DNA from 2 places in the Micromonospora maris AB-18-032 genome. Region 1 is predicted to be linked to the other one. Evidence: riboswitches for the same ligand, from Rfam matches in the RefSeq annotation. Region 1 holds a riboswitch; the other holds the start of a gene.
The links. A riboswitch is a leader RNA that binds a small molecule or an ion and turns the genes downstream of it on or off. The one in region 1 is predicted to bind thiamine pyrophosphate.
Positions count from the first base shown of each region.

Region 2: linked by a shared signal. The riboswitch ahead of thiE (thiamine phosphate synthase) and the one ahead of VAB18032_RS23265 (ECF transporter S component) in region 1 are both predicted to bind thiamine pyrophosphate.

Region 1 covers NC_015434.1:5,280,340-5,286,477, reverse strand. Annotated here, with positions in the region: gene gndA (NADP-dependent phosphogluconate dehydrogenase) at 1-961, opposite strand, end outside; gene VAB18032_RS23275 (energy-coupling factor transporter transmembrane component T family protein) at 1,186-1,986, opposite strand; gene VAB18032_RS23270 (ABC transporter ATP-binding protein) at 1,983-3,554, opposite strand; gene VAB18032_RS23265 (ECF transporter S component) at 3,689-4,279, opposite strand; TPP riboswitch at 4,350-4,455, opposite strand; gene VAB18032_RS23260 (permease) at 4,777-5,718, shown strand; gene VAB18032_RS23255 (TIGR03943 family putative permease subunit) at 5,715-6,138, shown strand, end outside.
Region 2 covers NC_015434.1:5,894,986-5,901,123, forward strand. Annotated here, with positions in the region: gene VAB18032_RS26015 (thiazole synthase) at 1-444, opposite strand, end outside; gene thiS (sulfur carrier protein ThiS) at 447-647, opposite strand; gene thiO (glycine oxidase ThiO) at 638-1,786, opposite strand; gene thiE (thiamine phosphate synthase) at 1,780-2,406, opposite strand; TPP riboswitch at 2,401-2,510, opposite strand; gene VAB18032_RS26035 (ThuA domain-containing protein) at 2,841-6,138, shown strand, end outside.

The sequences.
Region 1 (6,138 bases):
CCTCGCGGTCGGTGACCTGCCACTTCTCCCCGGAGTCGGGGAAGGCCCGGACCGCGGCCTCACGCTGCCCGACGTGCCCGGACAGCGACCGGGCGAAGGTCGCCTCGGCGATGCCGGTGATCGGGATGCCCAGGTCGAGGGCGATCTGGACGGTCCATCGCCCGGTGCCCTTCTGCTCGGCCCGGTCCTGCACGACGTCCACGAAGGCCTCGCCGGTGGCGGCGTCGGTGTGCGCCAGCACGTCGGCGGTGATCTCGATCAGGAACGACTCCAGCTCGCCGGTGTTCCACTCCCGGAAGATCTCCGCGAGTTCCGACGGCGTCGCGCCCAGCCCGGCCCGCAGCAGGTCGTACGCCTCGGCGATGAGCTGCATGTCGGCGTACTCGATGCCGTTGTGGACCATCTTGACGAAGTGCCCGGCGCCGTCCGGCCCCACGTGCTGGCAGCACGGCTCACCGTCGACCTGCGCGGCGATCTTCTCGAAGATCGGGCCGAGCTTGCGGTACGACTCGACCGAGCCACCCGGCATGATGCTCGGCCCCCACAGCGCGCCCTCCTCACCACCGGAGACACCGGTGCCGACGAAGTGCAGGCCGTGGGCCCGCAGCGCCTCCTCCCGCCGACGGGTGTCGGCGAAGTGCGCGTTGCCGCAGTCGATGATGATGTCGCCCGCTTCGAGCAACGGCACCAACTCGTCGATCACCGCGTCGGTGGGGCCGCCCGCCTTGACCATGATGATCACTGCGCGGGGGCGCTCCAGCGCGGCGACGAAGTCCGCAAGGGACTCCGTCGGGACGAAGGTGCCCTCGTCGCCGTGCTCGGCCACCAGCGACCGGGTCCGCTCCGGCGAGCGGTTGTGCAACGCCACGGTGAACCCGTTGCGGGCCAGGTTGCGGGCCAGATTTCGACCCATCACCGCCAGCCCGGTCACACCGATCTGCGCCGTAGCCCGATCCGCCATCCTCGTCGCCACCTTCCGCGTCTGTCAGTAGTGCTGCGACGGTAGCGCGCTTCGATGCCCGCCCGCGTCATCCCCCACCCCTGGTCACCATGTGGTCGCCCCCTCTTGCGGCGACGATCATGCACTCTCGGTCGCCGTTGCGCGTAGATTATCCCCTTTGCGGGGACGACAACTGCATGATCGACGGGAGCTAGGGGGAGGGGGTGTAGGGGAGGGGTGCGGGGTCAGGGGGTGAGGGGGGTGAAGGTGCCGAGGGTGATGCTGATGGTGAGGGCGGCGGCGGCCAGGGCGGGGGCGCAGATGAGCAGGAGCCAGTCGGCGGTGGAGAAGGGCTGGTGGCGGGCGAAGGTGCGCCCGGTGGTGGAGTCGAAGCCGCGGGCGTCCATGGCGACGGCGAGTCGGGTGCCCCGGCGGATCGCCCCGACCAGCAGGGTGAACGCGGTCGAGGCGAACAGTCGCAGCTTGGCCACCGGGTTGCGGCCGGCCTCCACGCCCCGTGCCCGGCGGGCCATGGCGATCATTTGCCACTCCTGGCCGAGCAGCGGTAGCAGCCGGAACGCGGCCAACGCGCCGATGGCGAACCGGGCCGGTGCCTTCGCGTTCTGCACCAGCGCGTCGGCCAGATCGGTCGGATCGGTGGTGGCGAAGACGATCACGCCGGGCAGCGCGACCGCGAACAGGCGCAGCACCAGGCCGAGGGCGGTGAGCAGCACCGACGAGGTGACCATGATCGGCCCGGCGTCGAGCAGCACCCGTCCCGACCGGTCGGCGGCGAACAGGACCAGGGTGACCAGTACGCCGCCGGCGGCGAGCAGCAACGGCCAGGCCCGACGGAGCAGCACCCGGTACCGCAGGCCGAACAACGGCAGTACTGCCAACTCCACCGCCAGGGCGATCGCCGGCGCGACCGGATCCAGCGTCGCCAGCAGCGGGAAGGCGAACAGCAGCGCCGCTGCCAGCTTGGCCACCGGGTTACGGCGGGCCAGCGGGGCGTCCGGGCGCGCGACCGGTTCGAGGTCGATCATCGTTGCCCCGCCGTCGCCGGCCCGGCATCGTCTGTCGGCGACATCCGCATCCCACCCTCGCTTCCAGCCGGCCGTCCACGATCAACGGGGCGACCGTCACCCGGCTCGCGGGTAGGCAGGTCGGGGCGGTCGCTGGGGTCGTCGCCGCGGCGCGGTACGGGCCGCAGGGTCAGGGTGCGGTCGGCCAGCGCGGCCACGAAGTCGGTGTCGTGGGTGACCGTCACCAGGCCGTGGCCGGCGTCGCGCAGTTCCGCGAAGAGGTCCACCAGCTCCCGCCAGGTCCGCCGGTCCTGCCCGAAGGTGGGCTCGTCGCAGATCACCAGCCGGGGCGCGGTGGCCAGGGCGGTCGCGACACTCAGCCGCCGGGCCTCCCCGCCGGAGAGGGTGTACGGGTTGGCCCCGGCCAGCTTGTCCAGCCGCAGCCGCTGCAGCAGGTCGTCGACGCGCTGGCGGACCACGGCGTCGGTGGCGCCCGTCCGGCGCGGACCCAACGCCAGTTCGTCGAAGACCGTGCTGGTGACGAACTGGTGTTCCGGATCCTGGAACACCGAGCCGATCCGGCGCGCCAGCGCGGGCGCACGCCACCGGTGCGGTGCCGTGCGGGCGTCGGCCCCGGCCAGTTCCGTGCTGCCCGACAGTCGTCCGGTGCCGGGCTTGAGCAGCCCGCCGAGCAACAACGCGAGGGTGGACTTGCCGGCGCCGTTGGGACCGAGCACGGCGAGCGCCTCACCGGCGCGTACGGTCAGGTTGGTGGGGGCCAGCCGGGGTGGCTGGCCGAGCCGGTCGGCGGTGAGCAACACCTCGCCTGCCGGAGCGATGGCCGGGCGTGGCGGGAACTGCCGGCCCGGCACCCAGACGCCGTCGGCGGCGAGGGCGTCGCCGTGCGCGGCGAAGACGGCTTCCGGCGTACCGTCGGCCCGCACGCCGCCACCGGCTTCGAGCACGACCACCCGGTCCACCAGGGGCAGGGCATCGGCGATCCGGTGCTCGACCAGGATCAGTGTGGTGTCGCCGTCGACCGCGCGGGCGATCGCGGCGCGGACCAGGTCGGCGCCGGCCGGGTCGAGGTTGGCGGTGGGCTCGTCGAGCAGCAGCAGGTCGGGGCGCAGCGCGAGCGCACCGGCCAGGGCGAGCCGCTGCTGTTCGCCGCCGGAGAGCGCCGCAGTGCGACGGTCCCGGTGGTACGGGAACCCGACCCGCTGCAACGCCTCGTCGACGCGGGGCCAGATCTGTGCTGCCGGTACGCCCCGGTTCTCCAGCCCGAACGCCACGTCGTCGCCGCTGCGGGCCATGACCAGCTGGGACTGCGGATCCTGAAAGACGATGCCGACCCGTTCGCGGACCTCGGCCGGCGGGCGACCGTCGATCTCGATGATGCCCTCCTGCTCACCGGAGTCCTCCGGCAACAGTCCCGCCAAAGCGGCCAGCACCGTGCTCTTGCCCGCCCCGGAAGGCCCGAGCAGCAACACCCGTTCCCCCCGCCGCACCCACAGGTCCACCCCGCGCACGGCCCACGCCCGCCGCCCCGCATGCCGCCACCCGAACCCCCGCAGCCGCACCCCACCCACCCCGTACCCCCCTCCTCCCACCGTCACTCACCCACCGTCACCCACCACCCCGCCATCGCGCGTTGATCAAGAAGTTTGCGTCCGAGAAATGCAGGTCGACAGACGCAATCTTCTTGATCAACAGGGGCGGGGGGTTAGACGAGGGTTTGGGTGCGGCCGGAGGGGAAGCGGGACAGGGCGCCGGTGCGTGCGAGGGAGTTGGTGAGGGCGTACGCGCCTACGCCGGCGATCGCGGCGGCGCTGAGGATGGTGAACAGCGCGTACGGGATCCGGTAGCTGACCAGTTCGTACGCGGTGTTCCAGACGAAGAAGTCGAACAGGGCGGCACCGAGGCCGGTCATCGCGCCGGCGAGCAGTGCGGTCGGCAGCCGGAACGAGCGGTAGCGGAAGGCGGCGAAGGCCAGTTCCGCGCCGAGGCCCTGGATCAGGCCCTGGACGATGGTGACGCCGCCCCACTCCGAGCCCAGCAGTGCGGAGACCGTCGCCGCGACCGCCTCGCAGAACAGCGCGGCACCCGGCTTGCGGATCACCAGGCCGCCGAGCACCGCGGGGATCAGCCAGACGCCGTACATGATGGCCTGGCTGGCCGGGAAGAAGGCGAAGGCCGGGTCAACGGCCCGCCAGAGCAGCCCCCAGGCCCAGAAGATCACACCGAAGGCGACGGCGATCACCGCAGCCACGACGATGTCGATGGTGCGCCACCGGTTGGCGGTCGGTCGAATCATGATTGCTCCCAGTCCAGTGTTCGAACCAGGTAAGACGCACGCCGCGCCCGACGGCACCGGGCCGTGGCGGGCTGGAGGTGGACCGAACTCCCTGCGCTGGCATTACCCAGATCAGGTACGGAGGGTCTGCGGGCGAACCCGCACTCTCAGCGCTGTGCGCTCCCCTGTCGGAGGTGAAGTTGTCTCGCCGACGCTAACACCTTTAAAGATCAACAGGCAATGTGATCTACGCAGGTCACGCCCGGTGCGGCCCGAGCCGCCCGTACGTCCGCCCGCCACATCCACCCGTTTCCGTGACATTCATCGACGTTGTCGGTGCCGGACGGTAATCTCAGCCCGCCGAATCTCCCAGGTGAAGAGACGACAGGGTGAGCACAGACACGGATCACGCCGTACCGGCCGACGAACCGCAGGGCCGTCCCGGCGGCGTCGCCACCGAGGCGCCGGCGACCCACCCGGACGGCCCCACACCACCCCGACGCTGGCTCGGTGACCGGATCGGCTCGGTGGAGGTGCTGGCCGGGCTGCTGATTCTGCTGATCATCTTTCGGGATCCGCTGGCCGGGGCGCTTGACGATCCGCGCCTGCAGACCTGGACCACGGTGTTCGTCTCGATCATGGTGCAGGCGGTGCCGTTCCTGGTCTTCGGGGTGCTGCTCTCGGCCGTGATCGCGGTCTTCGTACCCCGGTCGTTCTGGGCCCGGGCGCTGCCCCGGCACCCGGCCCTGGCGGTGCCGGCGGCCAGCGCGGCCGGCGTGGTGCTGCCCGGCTGCGAGTGCGGCTCCGTGCCGATCGCCGGTTCGCTGATCCGCCGCGGGGTCACCCCGGCCGCCGCCCTGGCCTTCCTGCTCGCCGCACCGGCGGTCAACCCGATCGTGCTGACCGCCACCGCGGTCGCCTTCCCCGACAACCCCGAGATGGTCCTCGCCCGGGGCCTCGCCAGCCTCGTCGTGGCCATGGTGATGGGTTGGCTCTGGCTGCGTCTCGGGCGTACCGAGTGGATCAGGATGCCGCGCCGACCCGAGTTGGACGACCCCCGGCGCGGGCGGGCGTTCTGGGCCGCCGTCCGGCACGACGTCACCCACGCCGGTGGCTTCCTGGTGCTCGGCGCGATGGCCGCCGCCAGCATCAACGTCCTGGTGCCGGAACGCTGGCTGCAGACCCTCGCCGACAACGCCTGGCTGTCCATCCTGGCGCTGGCGGCACTCGCCGTGCTGCTCTCGCTCTGCTCCGAGGCGGACGCCTTCGTGGCCGCCTCGCTGTCGCAGTTCTCCCTCACGTCCCGACTGGTGTTCCTGGTGGTGGGGCCGATGGTCGATCTCAAGCTGATCTCGATGCAGGCCGGTGTCTTCGGCCGCCGGTTCGCGTTCCGGTTCGCGCCGACCACGTTCGCGGTGGCCCTGCTGATCGCCGTCGGTGTCGGGGCGGTGCTGCTGTGAACCGGCAGGCCCAGGCGGTGGTCCTGCTGCTGCTCGGCGGCGCGGTGCTGCGGGCCAGCCTCTCCGACCTCTACCTGCGCTACGTCAAGGAAGGGCTACGACCGTTCCTGATCGCCGCCGGTCTGTTGCTGGTGGTCGCGGCGATCATGACCCTCTGGTACGAGCTACGTCCGGTCCGCACCCGCTCCGACGAACCTGCCGACGACCACGACGACCACACCCACCACGAACCGCGCGTCGGCTGGCTGCTCATCCTGCCCGTGCTCGGCCTGCTGCTGGTCGCCCCGCCGGCCCTCGGCTCGTACGCGGCCAGCCAGTCCGGCACCGCGCTGAACGCCCCGCGACAGTCGGACTACCCGCCGCTGCCCGACGCCGACCCCGCGCCGGTAAGCGTCCTCGACTACGCGGCCCGGGCGTTGT
Region 2 (6,138 bases), 610 kb from region 1:
GACGTCGGCGAGCCGGCGGGCCAGGATCGGATCATCCGAGGTGTACGGCAGCACGGTGAACCCGTCGGCGACGAGTTCCTCGGCGGCGCGCAGCAGTTCCACCCCGTCGGGCAGCAGCGTACGCTCGTCGCCGATCACCTCCAGCTTGACCCAGTCGGTGTCGAACGCGTCCCTCGCCAGGTGCGCCACCTTCACCGCTTCCCCGGCGGTGTAGCAGCCGGCCGTGTTCGGCAGCAGCCGTACCCCGCACCGGTCCAGCAGATCCAGCAGACCGCCCGAGCCGCCGGGGACGGTGTCCACCCGGCGCAGGGCGAGGGTGACCAGCTCGGTGCCGGAGGCCCGGATCGCCTGCTCCAGCACGTGCAGGTTCGCCGCCCCACCGGTACCGAGGATCAGCCGCGACCCGAACCGGGTGCCGCCGATCTCGAAGCCGTCGGAGTCCATGGTCATCCGCCCTGCGCGGCGCTGAGCACCTCGACCCGGTCGCCACCGCGCAGCGCCGTCGCCGGCCAGCCGGTACGCGGCACCACCTCACCGTTCACCGCCACCGCCACCCCGCGCTGCTGCGGGGTGACCTGCCGAACCAGGTCGGCGACCGTGGCACCGTCGGGCACGTCCCGCTCGACACCGTTCACCGTCAACTCCACAGGTCCTCCTCCTTGCTGTCCGGGTGGAACCGGTCGGCCCGAAACGGAGTGAGCAGCGGGTCGTCCGTCCCCTCTCCGGTGATCAGGCCGGTGATCAGATCCGCGGTGACCGGGGTGAGCACGATCCCGTGCCGGTGGTGGCCGGTGGCCGCCAGCACGTCCGGTCGGCCCGGGAGCGGCCCGAGGATCGGCGCGTTGTCCGGGGTGCCCGGACGCAGCCCGGCGATCGTTTCCACCAGGTCGTACTCGGCCAGCTCGGGCATCAGATCGACGGCGGCCCGCAGCAGCCGCAGCACCGCACCGGCGGAGACCGCCACGTCGGTGCGTTCCTCGACGGTGGCACCGACCACCACCTCGCCGCACTCGCGTGGCACCAGGTAGACGTGCTCGCCGTCGGCGTACCCCCGGATGACGTGCCGGAAGCCCGGCGGACCGCCGTCGGGGGTGCGTAGCCGCAGCACCTGGCCCTTCACCGGGCGGACCGGCAGCCCGGTGAGGGCGGCGGCGCCGCAGCCGGCGGCGACCACGGTCACCCCGCCCGACGGCTCGGACAGCTGCCTGACCGGTTCGGTGACCAGCACCGCGCCGGCCCGCGCGGCGGCGAGGCGCAGCGCCGGCACCAGGCGCCGCGGATCGACCTGGTGGTCGGTGGCGGCGAGCGCGCCGCCGCGGACCCGCGGCGCCAGCGCCGGTTCGCGCGCCCGCAGCTGGGAGGGGCGCAGCAAGCTCACCGGCAGGCCCAGCCCCTGCTGGTACGACCACAGTCGACGCGCCTCGGCCAGGTCGTCGGCGGTGAGCCCGACCATCAGGGTGCCCTCGGTCCGGTACCCGATGTCGACCCCGGTCGCCTCGGTCAGCTCGGCGGCGAAGCCCGGCCAGCGTCGGGCGGATTCGGTGAGCAGCCCGGTCAGCTCGTGTTCGCCGAAGTACGCCTCGGCCACCGGCGCCAGCATGCCCGCAGCAACGTGCGAGGCACCCGAGCCCGGCGCCGGATCGTGCACCACGACGCGCAGCCCGCGTGCCGCGCACCGCCACGCGATCGCCAACCCGATCGGCCCCGCCCCCACCACCGTCACCTGCGGTGCAAGGAAGGGCCCCTTGTTAACGCCTCCGGTAGAGGAAGGGCCCCTTGTTAACACGCCAGCGCGTCCACGAACTCGGCTGCGGCGTGGGCGGGGTCGGCGGCTCCGGAGAGCGCGCCGACCACCGCCACCCCGTACACGCCGGCGGACCGCAACACAGGCACGTCCTCCGCCGTCACTCCCCCGATGGCGATCACCGGCACGGTGACCGCCTCGACCACCGCCCGGACGCCCGCCACGCCGATCGCCGGCGGCAGGCCGTCCTTGGTGGTGGTGGCGTGGCAGGGGCCCACGCCCAGATAGCTTGCTCCGGCGGCGACCGCCTCGGCCGCCGACACCGGCTCGCGCGCGGTGGCGCCCAGCACCGCATCCGGGCCGAGCACCCGTCGGGCCGTCGCCACCGGCAGGTCGTCGGCACCGACGTGGCCGCCGGACGCGCCCGCCGCCAACGCCACATGCAACCGGTCGTTGACCAGGCAGGTGACCCCGTACGGGCGGCAGAGCACCAGCACCTGGCGGGTCAGCTCGTACGCCTCGCGGTCGGTGGTGGTGTCCTCGACCCGGACCTGGACGACCAGTTCGGTGTGGGCCACCGGCAGGGCGGCGGCGAGCACGGCGAGCGCATCCCGCCCGGGGCGGGTATCGGTGATCAGATGCAGTCGTCCGAGGGACGGCACGGCAACTCTCCTCCCTGCGCCGGCATTACCCGGATCAGGTTCGACGGTCGGGGGCTGGCAGCCCCCCTCTCAGCCCGGTACACCGGGCTCCCGTGGGTTCGTTGGGTGTCACCGTACGTTGTTTCGGCTGTGCCGCCAACCCCCGTGCTGCCACACGAGCCGGGCCGTGGGCAGCCGCGTCAATCCGACTCGCCGGGACGCGGTGACCGAAAAAGACCCCGATATGCAGCGACTCATGCCAATTCCCCAGGCCCTCGTTACCAATCTGTTACATCAATGAGTCTTGCCCGAAACCGATCGACGAACACAAATTGAATGATCGGCTCAGTTCCTCGGCAGCCAGACCCTCACCGTCAGGTACGAGCGCTCGGACCGAACCGGAGTAGTCACCGCCGCCCGCTCCGACCCGTCCCACACGGAAAGAGGAGACTTTCGTGCCCCGAACCCGCCGTCGACGAGCAACGCCCGGCCTGTTTACCGTCGCGCTACTCGCCCTCGTACTCGTGCTGGCCGGTGCGCCGGCTCCGGTCACCGGCCCCGCAGCCGCCCAGGCCGCGGGCCGTACCGCTGCCGCTGCCGCCGCTGACCCGTACTCCGTCCTGGTGTTCTCCAAGACCGCCGGGTTCCGCCACGACTCGATCCCGGCGGGCATCCGGGCGATCCAACAACTCGGTACCGCGAACAATTTCACAGTCGTCACCACAGAGGACGGCGGTGCCTTCACCGACACCAACCTGGCCCGGTTCAAGGCGGTCATCTGGTTGTCGACCACCGGCGACGTGCTCAACGCCAGCCAGCAGTCGGCCTTCGAGCGCTACATCCGCGCCGGTGGTGGATACGTCGGCGTGCACGCCGCCTCCGACACCGAGTACGACTGGGCCTGGTACGGCCAGCTGGTCGGCGCGTACTTCAACAGCCACCCGGCGAACCAGACCGCGACCGTGAAGGTCGAGGACTACGCGCACGAGTCGACCCGGCACCTGCCGGAGCGGTGGTCCCGGTACGACGAGTGGTACAACTTCCGCACCAACCCCCGCGCCCGTCAGGTGCAGGTGCTGGCCTCGCTCGACGAGCGCAGCTACAGCCCCGGTAGCGGGGCGATGGGGCACGACCACCCGATCGCCTGGTGCCAGGGCTACGACGGCGGCCGGTCCTGGTACACCGGCGGTGGGCACACCCAGGAGTCCTTCTCCGACGCGGCGTTCCTTCAGCACCTGCTCGGCGGCATTCAGACCGCGGCCGGGGTGGTGCACTCCGACTGCGGTGCGGGCCGGGCCGCCAGCTTCGAGAAGGTGACGCTGGACAGCAACACCAGCAACCCGATGGAGCTGGACATCGCGCCCGACGGGCGAGTCTTCTACATCGAGCGCGACGGCCGCGTGCAGATCATCAAGCCGGACACCGGCCAGACCGTCACCGCACTGCGGTTGAGCGTCTTCGCCGGCAACGAGGACGGCCTGCTCGGCATCCGACTCGACCCCAACTTCGCCAGCAACGGATGGGTCTGGCTCTACTACGCCCCGAGCGCGGGCGGCTCCCGCAACTACCTGTCCCGGTTCACCGTCACCGGTGACACGATCAGCGCGTCGAGCGAACGGGTCGTGCTGGAGGTGCCCACGCAGCGCAACACCTGCTGCCACATGGGCGGGACGATGACCTTCGACTCGGCCGGCAACCTCTACCTGGCCACCGGGGACAACACCAACCCCTTCGAGTCCAGTGGCTACAGCCCGTTGGACGAGCGTTCCGGGCGGGCGGACTACGACGCGCAGCGCACCGCCGGCAACACCAACGACCTGCGTGGCAAGGTGCTCCGGATCCGGCCGCAGGCCGACGGGACGTACACCATCCCGAGCGGGAACCTGTTCGCCCCGGGCACCGCCCGGACCCGTCCGGAGATCTACGCGATGGGCCTGCGCAACCCGTTCCGGATCGGCGTCGACCCGGTCACCAACGTGCTCTACGTCGCCGACTACGGCCCGGACGCCACCACCACCAACGCGAACCGGGGCCCGGAGGGCCTGGTCGAGTGGAACATCGTCGATCGGCCCGGCAACTTCGGCTGGCCGTACTGCCACGGCAACAACCAGGCGTACAACGACTACCAGTTCCCGTCCGGCCCGAGCGGGGCGAAGTTCAACTGCTCCGCGCCGGTGAACAACTCCCCCAACAACACCGGCCTGACCAACCTGCCGGCGGCCATCCCGGCCACTGTCGACTACGGCTACGGCGGCAACAGCCGCTTCCCGGAGATCGGCGGCGGCGGAGCGCCCATGGCCGGCCCCGTCTACCGGTTCGACCCGACCATCTCGTCCCGCCGCCAGTGGCCGGCGTACTTCGACGGCAAGTCGATCTTCGGCGAGTGGAACCAGTCGCGGATGTACACCATGCAGGTCAGCAAGGACGGCAAGACGCTTGTCGACATCAATCGGATCCTCGACCAGATGACCTTCGTCCGGCCGATGGACATGGAGTTCGGCCCCGACGGCGCGTTGTACCTGATCGAGTGGGGCAGCGGCTTCGGCGGCAACAACGACAACTCCGGGGTCTACCGGATCGACTACACCGCCGGTGCCCGCGCCCCGATCGCGGTCGCCTCGGCGAACCCGACCTCGGGGGCGCCCCCGCTGGCGGTGAGCTTCTCCAGTGCCGGTTCCCGTGACCCGGACGGCGGGGCACTGACCTACGCCTGGACGTTCGGTGACGGTGGCACCTCCACCCAGGCCAACCCGACCCACACGTACACCCGGTCCGGCAGTTACACCGCGCAGCTTCGGGTCACCAACCCGGCGGGGCGGACCGCGGTGGCGAACGTGCCGATCACCGTCGGCAACACGGCACCGACCGTCACCATCGAGTTCCCGCCGGACGGTGGTTTCTTCGCCTGGGGTGACCAGGTCGCCTACACCATCAGCGTCACCGACCCGGAGGACGGCACGATCGACTGCGCCGACGTCGAACTCCAGGTCCTGCTCGGTCACGACGAGCACGCCCACCCGCTGGAGCGGCACACCGGCTGCACCGGCACGGTGCAGACCCAGCTCGCCGACGGCCACGGCGCGGACGCCAACGTCTTCACCGTGCTGGAGGCGACCTACACCGACAAGGGCGGATCCGACGGGGCCGAGCCGCAGACCGGCCGGGCGCTGAAGATCCTCCAGCCCAAGCGCAAGGAGGCCGAGTACTTCTCGGCCACCGGCCGGGTGGCGGGTGCCACCGGCGGCGGCACCGCCGGGGTCGAGAAGGAGACCACCGGTGACACCGCCGGCGGCGGGCAGAACATCGGCTGGATCGAGGACGGCGACTGGTGGTCGGTCACCCCGGCCAGCCTGACCGGCGTCACGTCGATCCAGTTCCGGGTCGCCTCGGCCACCTCCGGCGGCCGGATCGAGGTACGCGCCGGCGCCGCGGACGGGCCACTGATCACCACCGCCACCGTGGCCGGCACCGGGGGGTGGCAGACGTACACCGACGTCACCGCGCAGATTCCCAACGGCGCTTCCTCGGAGGGCGGGCTGTACTTCGTCGCCCGGGACCCCAACCGTGGCACCGGAACCCTGTTCAACGTCAACTGGATGAACTTCGTCGGCCCCGGGGTGAGCGGCAACGCCCCACCGACGGTCACCGCCACGGGCACCCCGACCAGCGGGACCGCGCCACTGGCCGTGACCTTCACCGGTACGGCGACCGACCCGGACGGGGACACCCCGCTGACGTACGCCTGGGACTTCG